DNA from 3 places in the Caulobacter sp. GW821-FHT10C03 genome. Region 3 is predicted to be linked to each of the others. Evidence: predicted binding sites of a transcription regulator. Region 3 holds the regulator's gene; each other region holds the start of a gene.
The links. The regulator LexA, encoded in region 3, represses DNA repair genes until DNA is damaged. The targets are predictions, from matches to a motif close to ATGTTCNCNANNTGTTCT.
Positions count from the first base shown of each region.

Region 1: a site for LexA is predicted at 1,531-1,548, ahead of uvrA (excinuclease ABC subunit UvrA). Genes of this name have one in related genera too.
Region 2: a site for LexA is predicted at 1,980-1,997, ahead of ssb (single-stranded DNA-binding protein). Genes of this name have one in related genera too.

Region 1 is NZ_JBWKNI010000029.1:47,803-54,948, forward strand. Features, by position in the region: gene uvrA (excinuclease ABC subunit UvrA) at 1-1,439, opposite strand, end outside; gene AC07NG_RS24260 (hypothetical protein) at 1,698-2,366, shown strand; gene AC07NG_RS24265 (hypothetical protein) at 2,562-3,698, shown strand; gene AC07NG_RS24270 (ABC-F family ATP-binding cassette domain-containing protein) at 3,827-5,407, shown strand; gene AC07NG_RS24275 (nucleoside 2-deoxyribosyltransferase domain-containing protein) at 5,572-6,060, opposite strand; gene AC07NG_RS24280 (alpha/beta hydrolase) at 6,138-6,851, opposite strand; tRNA gene AC07NG_RS24285 (tRNA-Ser) at 6,879-6,968, opposite strand; gene msrA (peptide-methionine (S)-S-oxide reductase MsrA) at 7,129-7,146, shown strand, end outside.
Region 2 is NZ_JBWKNI010000023.1:66,953-74,098, reverse strand. Features, by position in the region: partial or broken gene AC07NG_RS22395 (hypothetical protein) at 1-246, opposite strand, end outside; gene AC07NG_RS22390 (hypothetical protein) at 248-1,141, opposite strand; gene ssb (single-stranded DNA-binding protein) at 1,354-1,890, opposite strand; gene AC07NG_RS22380 (hypothetical protein) at 2,051-2,440, opposite strand; gene AC07NG_RS22375 (hypothetical protein) at 2,550-3,233, opposite strand; gene AC07NG_RS22370 (hypothetical protein) at 3,301-6,144, opposite strand; gene pseH (UDP-4-amino-4,6-dideoxy-N-acetyl-beta-L-altrosamine N-acetyltransferase) at 6,251-6,805, opposite strand; gene AC07NG_RS22360 (flagellin) at 6,909-7,146, opposite strand, start outside.
Region 3 is NZ_JBWKNI010000015.1:116,634-123,779, forward strand. Features, by position in the region: gene gltX (glutamate--tRNA ligase) at 1-226, opposite strand, end outside; gene AC07NG_RS18650 (ComEC/Rec2 family competence protein) at 405-2,465, shown strand; gene AC07NG_RS18655 (isocitrate lyase/PEP mutase family protein) at 2,516-3,277, shown strand; gene AC07NG_RS18660 (bifunctional helix-turn-helix transcriptional regulator/GNAT family N-acetyltransferase) at 3,274-4,194, opposite strand; gene lexA (transcriptional repressor LexA) at 4,341-5,048, opposite strand; gene lepB (signal peptidase I) at 5,353-6,150, opposite strand; gene trpC (indole-3-glycerol phosphate synthase TrpC) at 6,237-7,025, opposite strand; gene trpD (anthranilate phosphoribosyltransferase) at 7,022-7,146, opposite strand, start outside.

The DNA.
Region 1 (7,146 bases), on a different contig from region 3:
AGGAACCGCAGGCGATCGTTGATCTCCTTGAGGATCCGCCGGGCGATCTCCAGCTGCTTGTCGGTCAGGTGGCCTTCCAGCGCCGTGAACCAGTCGCGGGCCGGGCGGATGGCCAGGTTCGAGACGGCGGCGATGTCCAGGCCATGCACCTTCACGGCCAGGGCCTCGGGCTTCAGGCGCTTGCCGCCGCAGGCCTCGCACGGGGTGTCGGACTGGTAGCGGCCGAGCTCTTCGCGCACCCAGCTGCTGTCGGTCTCGCGCCAGCGGCGTTCCAGGTTCGGCAGCACGCCCTCGAAGGGCTTGTCGACCTCGTACTTGCGGGCGTTGTCGTCGTAGGTGAACTTGATCTTCTCGCCCTTGGAGCCGTTCAGCACCACGGTCCGGGCCTTTTCCGGCAGCTTGTACCAGGGCTCGTCCATCGAGAAGCCGTAGTGGCGCGCCAGGGCCTGCAGGGTCTGGGTGTAGAGCGGCGAGGGACCCTTGGCCCAGGGCGCGACGGCGCCCTTGTGCAGGGTCTTGTCCTTGTCCGGGATGATCAGGTCGGCGTCGAAGGCCAGCTTCGCGCCCAGGCCGTCGCAGGTGGGGCAGGCGCCGGCCGGATTGTTGAACGAGAACAGGCGCGGCTCGATCTCGGCGATGGTGAAGCCGCTGACCGGGCAGGCGAAGCGTTCGGAGAACAGCAGCCGCTTGGGCTCCTTCTCGCCCTCGTCGATCGTCGCCCATTCGGCCACCGCGAGGCCGTCAGCCAGGCGCAGGGCCTGTTCGAGGGAGTCGGCCAGGCGCTGCTCCATGCCGGCCTTGGTCACCACGCGGTCCACGACCACGTCGATGTCGTGCTTGAACTTCTTGTCGAGGGCCGGGGCGTCCTCGATCGGATAGTACTCGCCGTCGATCTTCAGCCGCTGGAAGCCGGCCTTCTGCCACTCGGCGATCTCCTTGCGGTACTCGCCCTTGCGGTCGCGCACGACGGGGGCCAGCAGGTAGAGGCGCGTGCCTTCGGGCAGGACGGTGATCTTATCGACCATCTGGCTGATGGTCTGGCTCTCGATCGGCAGGCCGGTGGCGGGCGAATAGGGCACCCCGACCCGCGCCCACAGCAGGCGCATGTAGTCGTGGATCTCGGTCACCGTGCCGACGGTCGAGCGCGGGTTGCGCGACGTGGTCTTCTGCTCGATCGAGATGGCTGGCGACAGGCCCTCGATCAGGTCCACGTCCGGCTTGCTCATCAGCTCGAGGAACTGGCGGGCGTAGGCCGACAGGCTCTCGACATAGCGGCGCTGGCCCTCGGCATAGATGGTGTCGAAAGCCAGCGAGCTCTTGCCCGAGCCCGACAGGCCGGTCAGCACGACCAGCTCGCCGCGCGGAATGTCAACGCTGACGTCCTTGAGATTGTGCTCGCGGGCGCCGCGGACGCGGATGAAGTTCAGTTGCTCGGCCATGGTGTCCGGAACGCTCGAAGGTCGGATTGGGAGCCACGCGCGAGGCGCGGCGCAGCGGCTATATGTAGGGCGCTGGCGCGGCATTAACACAAGAACAACATGCGAACAAACGCCGCAGCCATCCTGCTGCCAGTCCTGCTGACACCGGATGTCAGCAGGAGGCGATTTCGAGGGCGCAAAGCGGGCGCCGCGCGGTCGAATTTCGGACGCCATCGAAGCGCGAGCATTCGTCGTCAGGGCAATCTTCGGTGGCGGGCGATGGGGCGGGGGCGACGCGAGGTTGGACGATGGGCGGTCGCGGCTCCGGCGGGTCTGGCCGCCAACCTGCTGCTGATCGGCCTGCTGTCGCTGGTCGAGCGCGCGCCGCCGCCGGTCGAGCCGCCGGCCATGCTGGTCGAGCTCGATCGGACGGAGGAGGAAGATCCGCCGCCCGCGCCGAAACGGGCGGCCAGAACGTCGTCCGCCCCTTCAGCGCTCAGCGCTTCCGAACCTCGGACCAGCCACGACGGCGTCGCGTCCGCCGCCCTGGAAGGAGAGGGCGGGCCGTCGGCCGGTTCGCCCGGCCCCGCCGCGCCGGGGATCGATCCCGCCTGGCGGGTCGATCCCCGGGCCGTCGATCGCTGGAAGCTGACCGAGGGCAATCCGGACTTCCGCTGGGGTCGCTACCACCGGGCCTGCAAGGGCCTCAGCAGCGAGCACCTGACCGACGAGGAGAAGGACAAGTGCTGGGGCAGTCTCGCCGCCAAGGCCCCGTCGCCGCGGATGGGACCCGTGGGCCGCCTCGCCCCGCCGCCCGCGAAGTTCGTGCCTCGCGGCCTGCCCCCGCCCCCGCCGCCCTTCGCCGAAGACGCCCGCAAGCAGGCCCGCTGCGGCGCCTATCGCGCCGGCCGCGCCGAGCAGCCGCGCCTGCGCGACGGGATCTGCTGATTTTCGGCTAACCCATGGCTTCAGTGTTTCGAGCTTAGCAATTCATGGTTGCAATAAATTCGAGATAACGTCACTATTCGAAAACGCCATGGCGCACTCCTGTTCGCGCCCAAACGGCGAGCGTTTCCGACATTGTTTTCATGAGCATGATGCTGGGGGGCTGGCATGCGGAAAGCACTTTCACGCGCGTGTGTCGTGGCGATCGCGGCCTGGCTGGCGCCGGCGGCGGTCATGGCCGCTTCGACCAAGCCGACGGTCAAGATCGTCGGCGAGGTGACGATCACCTTCGGCGCTGACGGCTCGATGTCGGTCAAGACCGGCGAGGGCGCGGTGACCACGTTCGGCGAGGCCTCCGACGCGACGCCGGTCGCGGTCAAGCCCGCCGCCGTCAAGCCGACGGCCGCCAGGAAGGCGCCCGCGGCGGCGATCAAGGACGCCCCGATCGCTACGGCCCTGCCGCCCTCGGCCATTCAGAAGGCCTCGACCCTTGCGCTCGCGGCCGGCGGTGGCGGCGGCGATCAGGCCCCTCCGGCCGTCGAAACCGGCAGCGGCGGTGGGAACGGCGAGGCGCAGGACGCGGAAAAAGCCACGGTCGAGACGAAAACCACGACCACGACCACGAAGGACGGCGGGACGCCCGAAACGACCGAAGTCGTCGAAACCAAGACGACGACACTCGACAAGAAGAGCGTCGTCGCCGACCTCTATGCCGGCACGGGCGCGCTGGTCAGCGGCAATCTCGGCGGTCGGCGCGCCGACGCCATCAAGTTCATCACCCGCCAGGACGGCGAGGTGCTGGCCCAGGTCCAGAAGTCGGAAGACGTCGACATCCAGATCGCGGTCGAAACCCACTACCTGCTGCGGAACCAGAGCCTTTTCCAGGGGATCAGCGCCGGCAGGAACGCCAAAGACGTCAAAGTCGACAAAGGCGAAGGCCCGAGCAACTGGGCGAGGTGGTGGGACGGCGTAGGCAAGCTCGTGGCCTGCGGTCCGTTCGCCCTCGCCAACGACTCCAGCGGACAGGTGGTGGGCTGCGGTCCGCTGTTCACGGCCGTGCTCGACAGCGACGCCAAGATCGACCAGTTCGGCGTCGGCTGGGCCCTGGGTCTGGGCAAGAAGGAGGGGAGCAATCGCGCGGATTTCGGCGTCGGCATCGGCGTGCTGTTCGACACCGACTCGAAGGTCGTGGATTACCGGATCATCGACAAGGACAGCATGCTGGTCCTGCCGGACTATCGGGACGCCATCAAGGCCGACTCGGCGACCGCCATATCGCCCCTGATCACGCGCCCTTCGGCCAGCGCCTTCGTGATGGTCAGCAAGACGTTCTGAATCGCGGTCGCGCTTGCCCAAGGCCGGCGCGACCTCTACATCGGCTGCTCCACCCCTGATGGAGGCCGCCATGATCAGCCAGACGGAAGACCGCTTCGTCCTTCCCGTTTCCCTGTTCGTGGTTTCCCATGCCCGCCTTCATCACTCTGGACTCCGTTTCCGCCGCCGCGCCTGACGGCCGCGTCCTTTTCGAAAACCTGAACCTGTCGGTCGGCGCCGAGCGCGTCGGCCTGCTCGGTCGCAACGGCGCGGGCAAGTCGACCCTGCTGGCGCTGATCGCCGGCGCGCGGGCGCCCCTGGCCGGGACCATCGCCCGGGTCGGGACGATCGGCGTGCTCGACCAGACGCCCGAGCTTGCGCCGGACGCGATCCTGGCCGACCGCCTGGCCGTCGGGCAGGCCTGGCGGCGGCTTTCGCGCATCGAGGCGGGGCTGGGGGACGACACCGACTTCGCCGAGGCCGACTGGACCCTGCCGGCGCGGCTGGACGAGGCCTTGACCGAGGTCGGTCTGACCGGCCTCGATCCCGACCGCCCCGCGAGCGCCCTAAGCGGCGGCCAGCAGACCCGCGCGGGTCTCGCCGCCCTGCTGCTGGCCGCGCCCGACCTGATCCTGCTGGACGAGCCGACTAACCACCTCGACGCCCAGGCGCGGGACCTCGTGGCCCAGGTGCTGGCCCGCTGGAAGGGCGGGGCGATCGTCGCCAGCCACGACCGCGCCCTGCTGCGCGGCATGGACCGCATCGTCGAGATCTCCAGCCTGGGCGCGGCCAGCTATGGCGGCGGCTACGACCTCTATGCCGAGCGCAAGGCGGCCGAGGTGGAGGCCGCCGGCCGGGCTCTGGACAGCGCCGAACGCGACGAGCGCCGCGCCGCCCGCGAAGCCCAGGCCGCGCTCGAACGCAAGGCCCGCCGCGACGCCGCCGGCAAGCGCTTCGCCGCCAAGGGCAGCGAGCCCAAGATCCTGCTCGGCGCCCGGGCCGAGCGCGCCGAGAACACCGGCGGCAAGGAACGCCGCCTGGCCGAGCGGCTGCAGTCCGGCGCCCGCGAGGCGGTGGAGAGCGCCGAAAAGTGGGTCGAGCGGGCGCGGACCCTGGGCTTCGACCTGCCGCCGACCGGCCTGCCGGCGGGGCGGCTGGTGCTATCGATGGCGGACGTCGCCTTCGCCTGGCCCGGCCGGCCGCCGGTGCTCGACGGCGTCAGCCTGCGCCTGGCCGGTCCCGAGCGGGTGGCGGTGCGCGGCCCCAACGGCGCGGGCAAGTCGACCCTGCTGAACCTGGCGGCCGGCGTGCTGGCGCCGACGGCGGGAACGGTGACGCGCGGCGTTCCGGCGGTGATGCTCGACCAGTCGCTGGCCATCCTGCGTCCGGACGAGACCCTGCGCGAAGCCTTCCTCCGCCTGCACCCCGCCGCCGACCGCAACGCCGCCCAGGCCGCCCTGGCCCGCTTCCTCTTCCGCAACAGCGCCGCCGACCGGCTGGCCGGGTCTTTGAGCGGCGGCGAACGCCTGCGCGCGGCCCTGGCCTGCGTCCTGGCCGGGCCGACCCCGCCGCAACTGCTGATCCTCGACGAGCCGACCAACCACCTGGACCTCGACTCGGTGGCGGCCGTGGAGGCGGCGCTGGCGGGCTATGACGGGGCGCTGCTGGTGGTCAGCCACGACCCCGATTTCCTGGCCGGGATCGGGGTGGAGCGGGAGGTGGAGCTGTAGAGAGGAGGTGACGCCTTCTCTCCGTTTCTCCCCGGTTCTCTCCGTAAAATCCCCGCGAAAGCGGGGACCCAGGCTTTTTCTGAAACGTGGGGCGCTCGACGATAAAACACCTGGGTCCCCGCTTTCGCGGGGATTTTACGGGAAGAGGTCCCGAGAGCAGTGACCTACCGCTTAACCCGCGCCTTCACCTCGGCGATCAGGGCCTCAAGGCTCTCCACCTGCTTCACCCCATACTTCTCGCCGGTGATGTCGACATTGCCCTTGCGCCAGAAGCCTTCGGGGCAAAGCACCACCAGCTTCCCCGAGCGCGCGTGCAGGCCCATCTCCAGCAGGCTGATCGGCGACTGCGAGCCGGGCGTCAGGTAGAGCACGATGACGTCGGCGCTCTCCAGGGCGGCCAGTTCCCATTCGACCTGGCGGCGGAACTCCGGCTCGTCGGCGACGGGTTTCCAGGCCGGGTTCCAGTCGGGGCGGCGCGGATTGAGGATGACCACGTCCTGGTCGGCCAGGGCGGCGATCACCTGGGCCTGCCAGTCGACCGCCTTGCCCATGTCGATGCTGCCCCCCAGGAACACGCGCGGCCGGTCGTGCGCGGCGGGCAGGGTCTGCGGCGAGGTCACGATGGTCGGGGCGGCCAGGGCGTTGGTCGTCATGCACAGGCTCAGGGCTGCGAGGAGGAGGAGGGCCGGGCGGATCATGCCGCGTCTGTACGCCAGGCGCACCCGCATGGTCACGCGGTCCGGCGGAGGGCGTCGTTTTCCACGTCGAGGAACCGTCCGGTTTCCAGATAGGCCTGCACCTGCTCGCCCACCCGGGGATTGAAGATCATCAGCGTGTGGGTGACCGGCAGGACGACGTGGGCGCTCATGCCGGCGATGCGCGTCGCCGCCACCGAGACCTTGCCGTCGTTGGGGCGCGGCAGGATCAGCCGGGGCAGGATCGGATCGAGCGCGCGGTCGCCGGCGATGACGCCCAGCTCGAAATCGACGGCGGCGGGCAGGCTCGCGTCGTCCGAAGGTCTCGCCGTCAGCAGGTGGGGCGCCATCGCTCCCAGCGCGATCCGGTTCAGCCGCACGCGGGAGAGCACATCGGCCCATTCGCTGCCGCCGTTGGGCGGGGCCAGCATGACGACCCGCCCGAGGGGATCGGGCCGCTGCCTGACCAGCAGGGCGCGGGCGACCAGGCTGCCCAGCGAGTGGGCGACGATGTGCAGCGGGCCGTCGAAGGACCGCTCGAAGGCGGCGAGTTCGGGCAGCAGGCGGTCCACGACCTTGGGCAACGGGGCGCGAAAGGAATAGGTCGGCGCCCAGGTCTCAAAGCCGGCGGCCCTCAGCCGTGACGCCAGCTTGCCCATCGACCGGCCGGTGCGGCTATGGCCATGCAGGAGCAGCACGCCTTGCCGCGCGGGGCCGTCATCCTGGGTTCTAGGAGCGACTGAGGTCATGTGAGGCTTCCCCGCGAGGAAGAGTAGTGGCGGTGAGAGAGGGATTCGAACCCTCGATAGAGTTTCCCCTATACACGCGTTCCAGGCGTGCGCCTTCAACCACTCGGCCACCTCACCAGCGCACTTCGAGTCGGGGGTGGTTGAGACCCCCGGCGCGGGAAGGGGCGCAATATACTCAGGCAGCGACTCGTAGCAAGCGCCGTTACGGGGTGAAAACGGGCCTGCGACGACTTATATCGGGCCTCAAGAAACTCCCGCCTCCGAAAGGCCCCGTCCCATGCTGTTCAAGAAGCTC
Region 2 (7,146 bases), on a different contig from region 3:
AAGCGCCGCGGCGTACCGCTTGACCGCCTTGATGAGGGCGCCCTTGAAAATCGCGGGATCGACGCCCGGGCTGTCTACGCGGAACACCCCCAGGCCAGGATCATTGTCGAAATAGCTCTTGGTAAAGGCATAGACGATCTGGGCCTGCTTCTCGGGAGTCTGCAGGAGCAGATTCACCTTCTTCGCATAGTTGTTCAGCGCCTTGAGATAAGCGGGAATTTCGTTGGCAGGATTACGCTTCGCCATCTCAGTTTCCTCCGGCCGTCAATTCGTGAAATCGTTGCTTTGAAAGGCCCGGCTCAATCCTGGGCAGCGCCCGGGCGACCTCTTCATCGAAGAGGCTGGCGGCGGGACCGGTCGCGGGGGAACCATCGACCTTGATGACCGCCTCGCCCGGCGCGGAAAAAACGCCCCACGCCCCCACGGCCGCGGCCGCGGCGCGCGTCCTGCAGTCCTCGACCCGCGCACGGATCTCGTCGGAGCGACCGGACTCTCCACTTGTGTGATTCAGGGCGTCCGCCTCGGTGACGCTCGCCATCCGGCTGATACGCCCATGGTCGTGACTTGCGACGACGATGCAGCCCGGCCGCTCCACGACCTTCAACTGCTCCGCCGCGCCATCGCCGAACGCGACTCGCAACACTTGGTCGGGATGGCCGGCGAACGGCTGCAGGGACGGCGCGTACAGCTGCACGAAATTCGCCGGCCGCCCCTTGGCGAGACCTGTGCCGGCCTCGACGAAATCGCCCCCCAGCAAAGTTCTTATCTCAAGCGACCCCCGCGTCTTCGGGCCGGGCGGGTCCCATTTCGTGGCGGTCAAGGGCCGCCCCTGACCGACGATCACATCGTCGAAACGGACGACCAGGTCCTGCCCCTCGGGGAAGAGCAAGGCCTCCAGGACATCCACCTGGGGCTTGAACTTCTTGGCCAACGGCGGAGGAGACGGCGGCTGCGCTTCGCAAGCGCTCAAGGGAGCCAGCACGGTGAAAAGCGAGGCCAACAGCCCGACGACAGTCAGCGCCGACGCCCCCGGCCGCCTTGCGGGCGGTGTTTGCACGGCGCGCCGCAACCCGCCGCCGCTCGACGTCTCACCGCTTCGCCGATCGGCGACGAACTCGATACCCAAAAGCGAACCGGCCACGCTACGCCTCACTGATTTGTACAAGCGAGACCGTAGGCGAGATCGCCGTTTGGTTGCAATTGAGAAATACTACTTCAATTCGATGAGCCTTCGAAATTCACGGAAACTGCACAATTGACGCCCCGTCGCCTCTTCCTTGCGCGCGCCCAAAGAAAAACGGCCGGTTCCTCGCGGAACCGGCCGTCTTCAGATCCAGGCGCTCAGGCGAGCCCTTAGAACGGGATTTCGTCGTCCAGGTCGGCCGAGAAGCTCTCGCGCGGGCCGCTGGGCTGGCTGCGCGGAGCGCCGCCGCCGAAGTTGCCGCCGCCTTGGCCGCCGCCGTAGCCGCCGCCACCGCCGCCCGAACCGTAGCCTTCGTCATAGCCGCCCGACGGAGCGCCAGCGCCGGCGCCGTCGCCACGGCCGCCCAGCATGGTCAGTTCGCCGCGGAACTTCTGCAGCACGATCTCGGTGGAGTACTTTTCCTGGCCCTGCTGGTCGGTCCACTTGCGGGTCTGGATCGCGCCCTCGATGTAGACGGTCGAGCCCTTGCGCAGGTAGCTCTCGGCCACCTTCACCAGGTTGTCGTTGAAGATCACGACGCGGTGCCACTCGGTCTTTTCCTTGCGCTCGCCGCTGGAGCGGTCGCGCCAGGTCTCGGACGTGGCGATGCGCAGGTTGGCGACGCGGTCGCCCGAATTGAGGGTGCGGATCTCGGGGTCGGCCCCGAGGTTGCCGACCAGGATGACCTTGTTGACGCTGCCAGCCATTTGGCGAATGCCCTGTTCTCGCCCGGCGACCCTATGCGCCGGAATCTCGAGCGGAGACGTTAACGACTCAGCAAGGCGGAAATCAAGAATTGTTCACCAAACGTTCCTGTGAACAGAGAGCGGTTATCCACCGCCCTCTCCTCGCCTCCCGGAAACGGTCTTAGCGCGCCGGCAAGGCGCCGGGCACGGCCAGACGGCCGTCGCCCGTGCGCACCAGCGACATGAACCGGGCGCCTTCGTAGCTGTCGCCCAGATAGATGCCCTCGCGTTCCACGAAGATGAACTTGCCCTGGTAGGAGCCGGTCAGCTGCTCCTTGCGGAGGCCCATGCGCAGGAAGCGGATGCGCATCCCTTCCAGCGTGGCGGCGCAGGTCTCCATGTTGGGCACGTTGCGCTCGACCGGGTTGAACTGCAGCGTGCCGTCCTTCTTCTCGATGACGTGGTTGCAGACGCCCTGGTCGAAAGGCGCGCGGGTGGCCTTGACGCAGCCCGACAGGCCGACAGCGGCGACGCCGAGGGCCAGGACGGCGGCGATGGGGGAAACGCGCATCAGAAAACTCCTTCGGCCCAAGAGCCTTTCCCCGCGGGAAAGGCTCTCATTCAAATATCCATAGCGCGGCCCGGGCGGATCAACCGCCCAAACTTGACCCTGCTGCGCTCTAGCCGACGCTGGGAATGGCGCAGTTGGCGGCCTGCTCCACCACCAGGTGGAACGAACGGTTGTCGGACGAGGCCTCGACGCGGCCCGGCAGCAGGCGCAGCGTCTCGTCGCCCCAGCGGCCGTAGGTGGCGCCGCCCGGACGCTCGCACTTGCCGGCGAAGAGCTGCTGGATGCAGGCGTTCTGGGTGATCTCGCCCGGCAGCTTGTTCCACTGGCCGCCGAGATAGCGCTGGCAGACGGCCAGGGGCGCGCTCGGCGCCGAGGTCGCGCCCGAGGCGGCCGGCGTCGCCGCGGGCGTGGCGACAGGCGCGGCCACGGCCGGCGGCGGCAGCGGGGTCAGCACCGTGCCGGCCTGGTCGGCGGCGGCCAGGGCCCCGGTCTCGTCGACTCCGACGTCGAGGGCGCCGGTGGCCACGCCGTTCTTCTTGGCGCATTCGGCCAGGGTGGTCTCGCCCACGAACTGGCCGCCGACGAAGCAGCGCAGCGGGCGGGCCGGATCGTTCAGCTTGGTGTCATCCGAACGACCGGTCTCGACGATCAGGCCGCCGCGCGAGGCCGGCGGATCCTCGGCCGGCTTGCGGTCCTTGCCGCCCATCAGCGTGAAGGCCACGGCTAGGCCCGCGATCACCGCCAGGGCCGCTCCGCCGCCCAGCAGCACGCGTCGATCTTTGAGAAGTTCCATGCCCCCTGGCTACGACGCGTCGATGACGGTTTCAAGCGTCACGGCGGCCGCGAAGGCCATGCGCGGCCTAGCTGCCGCCGGTCAGGCGGTCCAGCGCGGCCTGGTAGTTGGCGATCTGGTTGGTCAGATAGGCCGGGGCCGTGCCGCCGGTCTTGCCCGAGGTGGTGGCCGAGCCGTCGGCCTTCACGCCGTTGGCGATGTCGGCCATCTCGCGATAGGCGTTGCGGATCGCCGCCGTGGCCGACTTCAGCAGGTCGGCCGTGGTCGCCCGGGCCGTCTCGTCGACCAAGCTGAGCTCGGTGGGCAGCTTGAGGCCGTAGACCGGCCCCTTGCCGTCGGCCGAGACGGTGCGGCCGTCGTCGGTCTTGGTGTTGCGCACGATGCCCGAAGCCAGGCCCAGGGCGCTCAGCACATTGCTGTCGCCCTTGCCCGGCAGCACTTCCACCGTCGAGGTGTTGTAGGCCGGGGTGATCTTCAGCTTGCGCATGTTGCCGTCGCTGGAGATCGACACCTTGGCGGCGTAGCCCGACGCCCGGCGGATCTTGTCGGCCAGGGTGTCGAGCGTGTCGTCGGCGCCGATGGTGATGGTGGTCAGCGGGCCGCGCTCGCGGGTGCGGATCTGGAAGGTGTCGCCCGGCCGCGCCGAGGTCGCCGACACGATCTTGTCCGACTGGGTGTAGTTCATCGTCCCGCGCGGCAGGCCGAAGATGTCGAGCGCGCTGGAACCCGAGGCGTCGACCGCGATCGAGGTCGGGGTGGCGTAGCCGTCCTTGCCGGTCAGGCGCTGTTCCCAGGTGGCGTCGCCGGTGGCCATGTCGATCTGGGCGACGTAGCCGTCCTTGGTGCCGACCGTGGCCTGGCCCGCCAGGTCCTTGCCGGCCGAGCCCACCAGCCAGACCTGGCCGTTGGAGACGGCCATGCCGGTGACCGTGTCGTCGCCCGTGCCGCCGTAATAGGCCAGGGTGTCGCCGGAAGTGCTGGTGAGGTCGAGCGACACGCGCGCGACGAAGCCGTCAGAACCGCCTGAAGACGCGGATTTGACGTTGTTGACCGTCAGCGAGCCGTTGGTCGTGTAGCCGCCGACATAGAGCTGGCCGTTGTCGATGGTCAGGCCGGCGATGTCGCCGCCCTTCAGCGTGCCGAGGTCGCGCGTCGCGCCCACGGTCATGGTGGCGGCCTTGGTGTAGGTGACCGGCTTGGTCTCGTAGACGCCGGCCGAGTTCAGCGCCGTGCGGTTCTCGGTCACCACCGAAGTGGAGACGTCGAAGCTGCGCAGCATCGCCTCGCTGCCTTCCTTGCTGGCGACGATGACCTTGCCGCCGTCGACGACCATGCCCGAGACGGTGTCGTTCTCGGCGCTGCCGAAATGGGTGGTGAACAGGGCCTTGGGCGTGCCGGTGATGTCGGCCGCGAAGCCCGTCAGATAGTTGTCGTAGCCGCCCTGCGAGGCCGAGCCGGTCGCGCCGGGCAGGTCCGACTTGGTGCGGCCGGCCACGTAGACGACGCCGTCCTGGCCGAAGGCGACGGCCGTGGCCTCGTCTTCCAGCAGGCCGCCGCGACGCACCGTCCAGCTCTCGTCGCCGTTGGCGTCGTACAGCGACACGAAGCTGTCGGTCACCGTGCCGTTGCTGTCGGAGTTGATCGGACCGGTGGTGGCGCCGGTCAGGGTTCCTGCCACCGAGCCGGCCACGGCCACCTTGCCGTCGCTCGACACGGCGATCGAATAGCCGGTGGCGGTGTCGGCCGCGCCCAGGCTGCGGGCGTAGAGCAGCTTGCCGGCCGAGTCGTACTTCAGCAGGGCGACGTCCTGGTCGCCCTTGATGGTCTGGCTCTCGACGCTCTTTTCGACGTCGGCCAGCACATAGATCGAGCCGTCGGGGCCGGTGACGGTCTTGTGGACCTTGGCGACCGTGCCTTCCAGCGTGTCGGAGAAGACCTTGGTCCCGGCCGTCGCGCCCGAGCCGGCGCCGTACTTGGTCAGGGTGTTCTCGATGACCGCGTCGTCGGTCTTGGTGTCCTTGTCCGGGTCGGGGTTCCCGGCCTCGGTGGTGATATAGACGGCGGGCTTCGAGACCGAGGCCGTGAAGTTCAGCTTCTCGATCGAGTCGCCACGGATGCGCAGAGCGAAGTCGTCGCCGGTGGCCGGCAGCTTGACCGTCTGGCCGTTGACCGTGGTGGTGCGGGCCACGCCCGCGGTCCGCTCGACGGCGAAGGTGGTGTTGTAGCCGGCCGCAGAGAGCTTCTCGTTGAAGAAGCTGACCACGTTGGCCATGGTCCGCGGCTTGGAGCCCATCTCGGACAGGTCCATCTTCAGCGTCGTGGTCTCGCCGAACTTGGTCACCGCCATGTCGAAGCTGACGTCGCCCTTGAACTGCGGGACCTCATCGTCGACCTGGCCGCTGTAGAGCGTGCTGGTGACATAGCCGTAGACGTTCTTGGGGATGCCGACCGTCGACTTGTCGGTGGTCATGGCCGCGCCGGTGGTCAGGCGCATGTTCTCGCCGTTCAGGTTCTGAACGTAGTTGGTGAGCTCCGTCAGCCCCTTGGTCATCGCCGTCTGCAGGCGCTTGATCTCGCTGTCGGAGACGTTCTTGCCGCTGGCCTGGCTGGCGATCGCCGTTAGGGTGTTCAGGGCCTGGTAGGCGGTGAACAGCTTCTTGTAGTCGCCGGAAATGCCGGGCGAGGCCGCCTCGGCGGCGCCTTCGTCGATGAACTTGCGGCCGTTCAGCGCCGACTTCACCAGATCGCTGGCCTGGGTGGACACCGTGGTCCAGGGCGCGGCCGGGATGGCTTTCTTGCTGGACGACGACGAGGTCGTCCCCGTGGTCGTCGTCGTGGACGCAGTCGAGCCCGTCAGGCCGACCTTGGCCTGATAGTAGCTCAGCAGCGAACTGGTGTCGAAAGTGATCACAACAGCTTCCACGGAAGGCGCAACGCGCCACACAGCGGCAATCTACGGTTATGAACGCTGACGTTTCGTTAAGACGTGTAAATGAGAGCCGACCACCCGGAGAGATTTAGGCGGCGATCAGGTGGGCGTCGCTGAGCGAGCGCCGGGCCTCCTCGCGCAGGCCGGCCCATTCCTCGGCCAGTATGCCCAGCAGCACCACGTCGCGGGGCTCGCCGTTCTTCAGCACATGGCCGCGCAGATAGCCCTCGCGGCGGAAACCCGAGGCGGACTGGGCCTTCAGGGCCGCGTCATTGTCGGCCATGACCTCGGCGAACACCTTGTGCAGGCCAAGCTCGCCGAAGGCGCGGTCGAGGCCCAGAACCTGGGCCGCCCGCCCTACTCCGCGCCGGCGGGCGTCGGCGGCGCCGACGAACCAGTTCCAGCTGGCCCGGCGGTGATGCGACAAAAGGCCCGTCAGGGTCAGCAGGCCGGCCGGCGCGCCGGAGCGCACGATCATCCAGCCGCGCATGTTCGGATTGGTGCGCAGCGACTCGAACCAGGCGGCATGCGCTTCCCGGCTGGGGAACGCGGCGTCCGACATCCAGCGATCGACCTCGGGCTCGGCGCGCCACTGAAACAGCACCGCCTCGTCTTCGTCCTTCAAGTCCCGCAGTTCGATCATGCCGAGCGAATCCCCTTGCGCCGCGACGCACAGAGTAACCACGCAAAAAACGCCGGCCTAGGGAAAGACCGGCGTTTGTTGTGACAATTCCGTAGCGGCAGCCTCAGCCGCCGCTGCCGAACAGCGACAGGATGATCTGCGGGGCGCTGTTGGCGATCGACAGGGCCTGGGCGCCGAGCTGCTGCTTGACCTGCAGGGCCTGCAGGCGGGCGCTTTCCTTGGCCATGTCGGCGTCGACGAGGTTGCCCACCCCGGTCTCCAGCACGTCGGACAGCTTGGAGACGAAGGTGTTGTGGGCGTCGATCTGCTTGGCCTGCGAGCCGATCGAGCCGACCGCCTGG
Region 3 (7,146 bases):
ACTTCATGCCCAGCCAGTCGAGGCCTTCGAAGATCGCGGCCACGGCCGCTTCGGTCGAACGCTCGCGGTCGGTGTCCTCGACGCGAATAAGGAACTTCCCACCCGTATGGCGTGCATATAACCAGTTGAACAGCGCCGTTCGGGCGCCGCCGATATGCAGGAAGCCGGTCGGCGACGGGGCGAAGCGGGTGACGACGCCGCTGGGGGCGGGGGAGGAACTGGACATAGGCTTCGAAGCTGACGGTCTGGAGGCCGCGGGGGCGGCGGGAGGCTCGGCGGCTGCGCGCGACGCAGGCGCCGGCCGCTGGGCGGCGCGTCTTAGCACGGCCGTTCGAAGGTGTCCTAGTCCCGCAGCGCTCGCTTCACAGGCGATCGATGAGGCAAGGCTCAACGCGGGCCGCTGGATGCTGTGGGCGCCGGTCGCCTTCGGCCTGGGCGCGGCCGGCTATCTGGAGCTGAAGGTCGAGCCTTCGTGGTCGCTGCTGGCCCTGGTCGCGCTCGCCTTGGCCGTGCTCGCCATCTGGAGCCGGGGTTGGCCACGCTGGAGCGGCCTGGCGATTCCCTTGACCCTGGCCGCCTTCGCCGCCAGCGGAGCCTTGGCCGGAAAGGTCCGCTGCGACCGGGTCGCCGCGCCGGTCATGCCGGTCGAGCGGAGCGTGCGGGTCATCGACGGCTTCGTCGTCGATGTGGTCTCGCCCGGCGCCGCCGGACCGCGCCTGCTGGTCGCGCCGGTGTCGATCTCACGGCTGTCGCCAGAAGCGACGCCCACCCGAATCCGGGTCAGCCTGGCCGAAGGCGAGGTCGCGCCGCCGCCCGGTTCTGCCCTGCGCCTGAAGGCCATGCTGTCGGCCCCGCCGCCGCCGGCCGCGCCCGGTGCCTACGACTTCGCCCGCGACGCCTGGTTCAACGGCGTGGGCGGCGTCGGCTTCGTGGTCGGCCAGATCGAGGAGACCGCGCTCGACCCGCCGCCCTGGCGGCTGCGCCTCTCCATGGCGGTCAACGCCGTGCGCTGGGATCTCGCCTCCCGCATCGTCGAGCGGCTGGGACCGGAGAGCGGCGGCATCGCCGCGGCCATGGTCACTGGCCACGAGGCCTGGGTGACGCCGGAGCAGACCGAGGCCATGCGCGCCTCGGGCCTGGCCCACATCCTCTCCATATCCGGCCTGCACATGGCCATCGTCGGCGGCTTCGTGTTCGCGGCCGTCCGTCTGCTGATCGCCGCCTGGCCGTGGGTCGCCCTGCGGGTCTCGGGCAAGAAGATCGCCGCCGTCGCCGGTCTCGCGGCCGTCGGCGCCTACCTGATCATCTCCGGCGCGCCGCCGCCGGCCCTGCGCGCGGCGATCACGGCCGCCGTGGCCTTCCTGGCGATCCTGGCCGACCGCCAGGCTGTCAGCCTGCACGGCCTGGCCCTGGCGGCCCTGATCATCCTGGTCGCCCAGCCCGAGTCGGCCGGGGCGCCCGGCTTCCAGATGTCGTTCGCCGCCACCGCCGCCCTGGTCGCCTTGGCCGAGGCCTGGCCGCGCCAGGCGCGTGAGATCTCCGTGCCCTGGCCGATCCGCTTCACCCAGGCGGCCATGGGCTGGATCGCCATCAGCGTCGGCGCCAGCTTCGTGGCCGGCATGGCCACCGGTCCGTTCGCCATGCAGCACTTCAACCGCGTCGCCGTCTGGGGGCTGCCGGCCAACCTGGCGGTCTCGCCGCTGTCGTCCTTCGTGATCATGCCGTTTCTGGCGGTCGGCGCCGTGCTGGAGCCGCTGGGCCTGGGCGCGCCGTTCCTGGCCGTGGCCGGTTGGGGCATCGACGCCATGACCGCCATCGCCCGCTGGTTCGCCAGCGCCCACGGCGCCCAGCAGGTTGTCGCCAGCGGCCCGCCCTTCACCCTGGCCCTGTCGTTCCTGGGCATCATGCTGCTTTGCCTGTGGAAGGGCCGGCTGCGCTGGCTGGGCGCGCCGCTGGCCCTGGCCGTCGCCCTCTGGCCGCGTCCGGCGCCGCCCGACCTGTGGATTTCCGCCGACGGCGCCACGGCCGCCGCGCGCCGGGGCGGGGAGGCGGTGCTGTTGCGCCCCGACGCCCGCCGCTTCGGCGCCGATCTCTGGGCCCGCCGCCGGGGTCTGACGCCCGTCGCCGGCAAGGACTTCGCCTGCGACCGCGTCTCCTGCGCGCCGCTCGCGTCGGCCCCGGTCGCCGCCAGCCTGTCCTGGACCCGCCGCGCGCCCGACTTCGCTGGTTTGCAGCGCCTTTGCGCCGGGGCGCAGGTGGTGGTGCTGCGCGGACACCGTCCCGCCGTCCTGCCGGCGGCCTGTCACGACGCCGTCGTGCTGGCGGGCGAGGATTTCGCGGCCGGCGGTTCGGCCGAGCTCTGGCGCCGCCGCGACGGCTGGTGGATCGTCTGGGCCCAGCCCCTGCGCGGCGCGCGACCCTGGGTGGCGACTGCTGACAGGAATGCGCAAGAACCGGGCGGATAGTCGCGGCCGGCGGCCGTAAGGACTCGCGCCCCGTACTGAAGGAAGACCCGATGACCGACGCCGCTGAGTTCGCCGCCAAGTTCGCCGCCCGCCGCGCCGCCTTCCGCGCTCTGCACGCCGACGGCTTCTTCGCCCTGCCCAATCCGTGGGACGCCGGCGGCGCGGTCCGGCTCCAGAAGCTCGGCTTCAAGGCCCTGGCCTCGACCAGCGCCGGCATGGCCTGGTCCTGGGGCCGCGCCGACGGCGAGGTCACGGTCGACGAGGTGCTGGAGCACCTGCGCGGGCTGGTCGCGGCCACCGACCTGCCGGTCAACGCCGACTTCGAGGCCGGCTTCGCCGACACCCCCGAAGGCGTCGCCGCCAATGTCGCCCGCGCCGTCGAGACCGGCGTCGCCGGCCTCTCGATCGAGGACCGCACAGGCAAGGACCTCTACGAGCTGCCCGAGGCCGTCGCCCGCATCGCCGCCGCCCGCGCCGCCATCGACGCCTCGGGCCAGGACGTGATCCTGGTTGGCCGCACCGAAGGCTTCCTGATCGGCCGCGACGACCTCGCCCCGACCATCGAGCGCCTGGTCGCCTATGCCGAGGCCGGCGCCGACTGCCTCTACGCGCCGGGCGTGACGAAGTACGACGACATCGCCGCCATCGTCGCGGCCGTGGCGCCCAAGCCGGTCAACGTGCTGCTGTGGGGGCCGGACATGAAGCTCGCCGACCTGCCGGGCCTGGGCGTGCGCCGCGCCAGCACCGGCGCGGCCCTGGCCGCGGCGGCCTGGGCCGGCTTCGACGCGGCGGCGAAAGCGCTGGCGGTCTAGAGGTCCAGCGACCAGGTCTGGTCGATCAGGTCGTGGCCGAACTGGCGGCCGGGCGCCTCGTGGGTCAGGGTGAAGCCGGCCTGCTCGTAGAGCCGGCGCGCGGCGGTCAGGACGCTGACGGTCCAGAGGTCCAGCCGCTGGTAGCCCAGCGCCCGGGCGCGTTCGACGCAGGTCTCGACCAGCCGCCGGCCGACGCCCAGGCCTCGGGCCTGCGCCTCCACATAGAGCAGCCGCAGCTTGGCCACGCCCGGCGCATCGCCGCGCACCAGGAAGATCGAGCCGACCATCCGGCCGCTGGCCTGCGCGATCCAGGCGTCGTCCCGGGCGGGATCGAAGTTGTGGTGGAAGTCGGCCAGGATGCCGGCCACCAGCGCCTCGTAGTCACCGTTCCAGCCGTATTCGCTGGCGTAGAGCACCGCCTGGCGCGAGGCGACCAGGCCCAGGTCGCCGGGGCGCAAGGCCCGCAGCACGACCTCGGGCGGACCGCCCTCGAACACCTCGTTGATCGCGCCGGCCGCCTCGAGCAGGCGCGCCCGCTGCAGCGGATGCAGCCCCTTGATCAGGGCGCCGACGCTGGCGCGGGTGTTGGCTTCGAGAGCGGCGAAGGTCGCGCGGCCTTCATCGGTCAGGCTCAGCAACTGGTGGCGGCCGTGCGCCGGGTTCTCGCGCGCCGTGACCAGGCCCCGTTCGGAAAAGCGCTTGATCGTACGGCTGACCTGGGCCGGATCCAGCCGCAGGGCGCGGGCGATGTCGGCGGCCATCGCGTCGGTCCGGTTGGCCAGCTCGTAGAGAACCCGCGCTTCGCTCAACGTGAAAGGGCTGCCGTCATAGCTGGCGTCCAGCAGGCCCAGGCGGCTGGTGTAGACGCGGTTGAAGGCGCGCAGGGTGGCGACGTCGGTGTCGTGGCGATCGGTCATGCGGCCTCCAATGTTGATTGCGTCAATATTGGAGATTTATTGACTGAGTCAACACTGGCCGGTCGGGCGCCATCGCCGCGCCCCCGAAACGGAAAAGGGCGCGACCTCGCGATCGCGCCCTCGAACCGTCGTGCCGGCCCAAGCTGTCAGTGATAGCGGCGGATCAGCCCCACCAGCTTGCCCTGCACCTCGACCTGGTCGGGGCCGAAGATGCGGGTCTCGTACTTGGGGTTGGCCGCTTCCAGGGCGATCGAGCCGCCCTTCTTGCGCAGGCGCTTCAGCGTGGCTTCCTCGCCGACCAGGGCGACGACGATCTCGCCGCTGTTGGCCGTGTCGCCCTTCCGGATGATCACATAGTCGCCGTCGAGGATGCCGGCCTCGATCATCGAGTCGCCCTGCACCTCGAGAACGTAGTGCTCGCCGCCGCCCAGCATGCTCTCGGGCACCGGCAGGCGGTCGCGCTCGTGCTGGATGGCGTCGATCGGCGTGCCGGCGGCGATGCGGCCCAGGATCGGCAGCTCGCGGCTGTCATTGGCGATCGGCAGGGTCGGGGCGGGCGCCGAAGGGGCGGGGCCGCCGCCTTCCAGCACCTGCGGCCGGAACGCCCCGCGCCCCTTGGGCGGGGCGGCCGTCGTGGCCTGCTGCGGCAGCTTCACCACCTCCAGCGCCCGGGCCCGGTGGGCCAGGCGGCGGATGAAGCCGCGCTCTTCCAGGGCGGTGATCAGCCGGTGGATGCCCGACTTCGACGCCAGGTCCAGGGCCTCCTTCATCTCGTCGAAGGAGGGGGAGACACCGGTCTCCTTGATCCGTTCGTGGATGAACATCAGCAGCTCGTGCTGCTTGCGGGTGAGCATGACGGCCTCGCAAGTCGTCGCGGAACAAACCGCAAACCTTGCGAATGTTCTCTAGGTGTTCTTGGTTAAGGTCAAGTGAATTACGGCGACCGGCGTTCTGCCAGTTCGTTCGCGCCGCTCATGTCAGGACCCAGGTCCTAAATGACTGATTTTACGTCGGATAAGTCCGCCGTTCTCAGTCGGCCGTGTCGGGCCGAGAAGGCGAACCAAGCTGTGATTTTCCGTAGACGGTCCGATTGGGCCGCGCCCGAAGCTCCGAGAATATGGCCGCCGAGACCGCGATTCCCGGACCCCAACCGCCGATTCACAGCCGCTGGAACGACCGATTCCATCGCGGGCCGGCGCCGCTTTCCCACGAGAACACCACCATCTCGGCGCGGCCGACCAGGTTCTCGAACGGCACGAAGCCCATGCCGATCTGCGCCGGCAGATTGGCGTCCACCGCCGGGTTCCAGGCGCAGCGGGCCTGGCCGGCCGGAATCGGGCCCGGGTCGAAGCGGCTGTCGAGCGAGTTGTCGCGATTGTCGCCCATCATGAAGTAGCAGCCCTCGGGCACGCGATAGACGGCGGTGTTGCCGGCCGCCGTGCGCGGGCCGTAGCTGTTGGCCAGATGCGTCTTGCCGCCCGGCAGGGTCTCGACGAAGCGCTCGGCGGGCAGCACGCCGAACGGGGTGTCCTCCATCCGCGTCCCCAGGGACTGTTGAACCACCGGCGCGCCGTTGATGCGCAGCACCCCGTCCACCACCTGCAGCTCGTCGCCCGGCAGGCCGATCAGGCGCTTGATGACGTCGGTGCGGCCGTCGCCCGGCTTCTTGAACACCACCACGTCGCCGCGTTGCGGTTCGCGGCCCATCAGCCGGCCATGGCCGATCTGCGGGCTGAACGGCGCCGAATGGCGGCTCCAGCCATAGGCGAACTTGTTGACCAGGATGCGGTCGCCGACCAGCAGGGTCGGCTCCATCGAGCCCGACGGGATCACGAACGGCTGGCACAGCACCGTGCGCGGCACGAGCACGATGGCCGCCGTCAGCGCCAGGGTCCTGGCCCAGTCGATCAGATGCGCGCCCAGTTTCGAGCGAAGCGACGTCTTGCCGGCGGTCATGCGAAAAGCCCCTCGATGTCGAACACCGAGGGGCATTGAGAAGCGCGAGCTTGGCCGAAACGTGGCCGAGCGCCGTTATGGGAAGTCTAGCCGATCAGCTCGCGCGTCGCGGCCGTGACGTCGGCCTGGCGCATCAGGCTTTCGCCGACCAGCATGGCGGTGGCCCCGCAGGCCTCCATCCGCACCACGTCGGCATGGGTGAAGAGGCCGCTTTCGGTGACCAGCAGCGAGCCGGCGGGGGCCAGCTTGGCCAGGCGCTCGGTGACGGCCAGGTCGACGACGAAGCTCTTGAGGTCGCGGTTGTTGACGCCGAACAGCGTCGCGCCCAACTGGCCAGCGCGCTCGGTCTCGGCCTCGTCGTGCACCTCGACCAGGGCGTCCATGCCCAGGCGCGCGGCCTCGGCCATCAGTTCGGCGGCCAGCGCATCGTCGATCATCGCCAGGATCACCAGTATGGCGTCGGCGCCCAGGGCGCGGCTCTCGGCCACCTGCCACGGGTCGACCAGGAAATCCTTGCGGATGCAGGGCAGGGCGGTCGCCGCCCGGGCGGCCACCAGGTATTCGTCGGCGCCCTGGAAGCTCGGGCCGTCGGTCAGCACGGAAAGACAGGCCGCGCCGCCGTCCTCATAGGCCTTGGCCAGCGCCGGCGGATCGAAGTCGGCGCGGATCAGGCCCTTGGACGGCGAGGCCTTCTTGATCTCGGCGATCAGCGACAGCTTGCCCGGCGCATGCTTGGCTTCCAGCGCCGCCTTGAAGCCGCGCGGCGCCGAAGCGGTCTTGGCGGCGGCCTCGACCTCGGCCTGCGAGCGCACGGCCTTGCGGCCGGCGACGTCCTCGCGCTTGTAGTCGGCGATCTTGGCGAGAATGTCGGTCATGCGGTCACAGGTTCGGCGTTGGTGGCGGCCACGAGGCCGGCGAGGGCGGCCTTGGCGCGGCCGTCGTCAAGCACGGCCCCGGCCAGCTCAACGCCTTCGCGCAGAGTCTCGACCTTGTCGG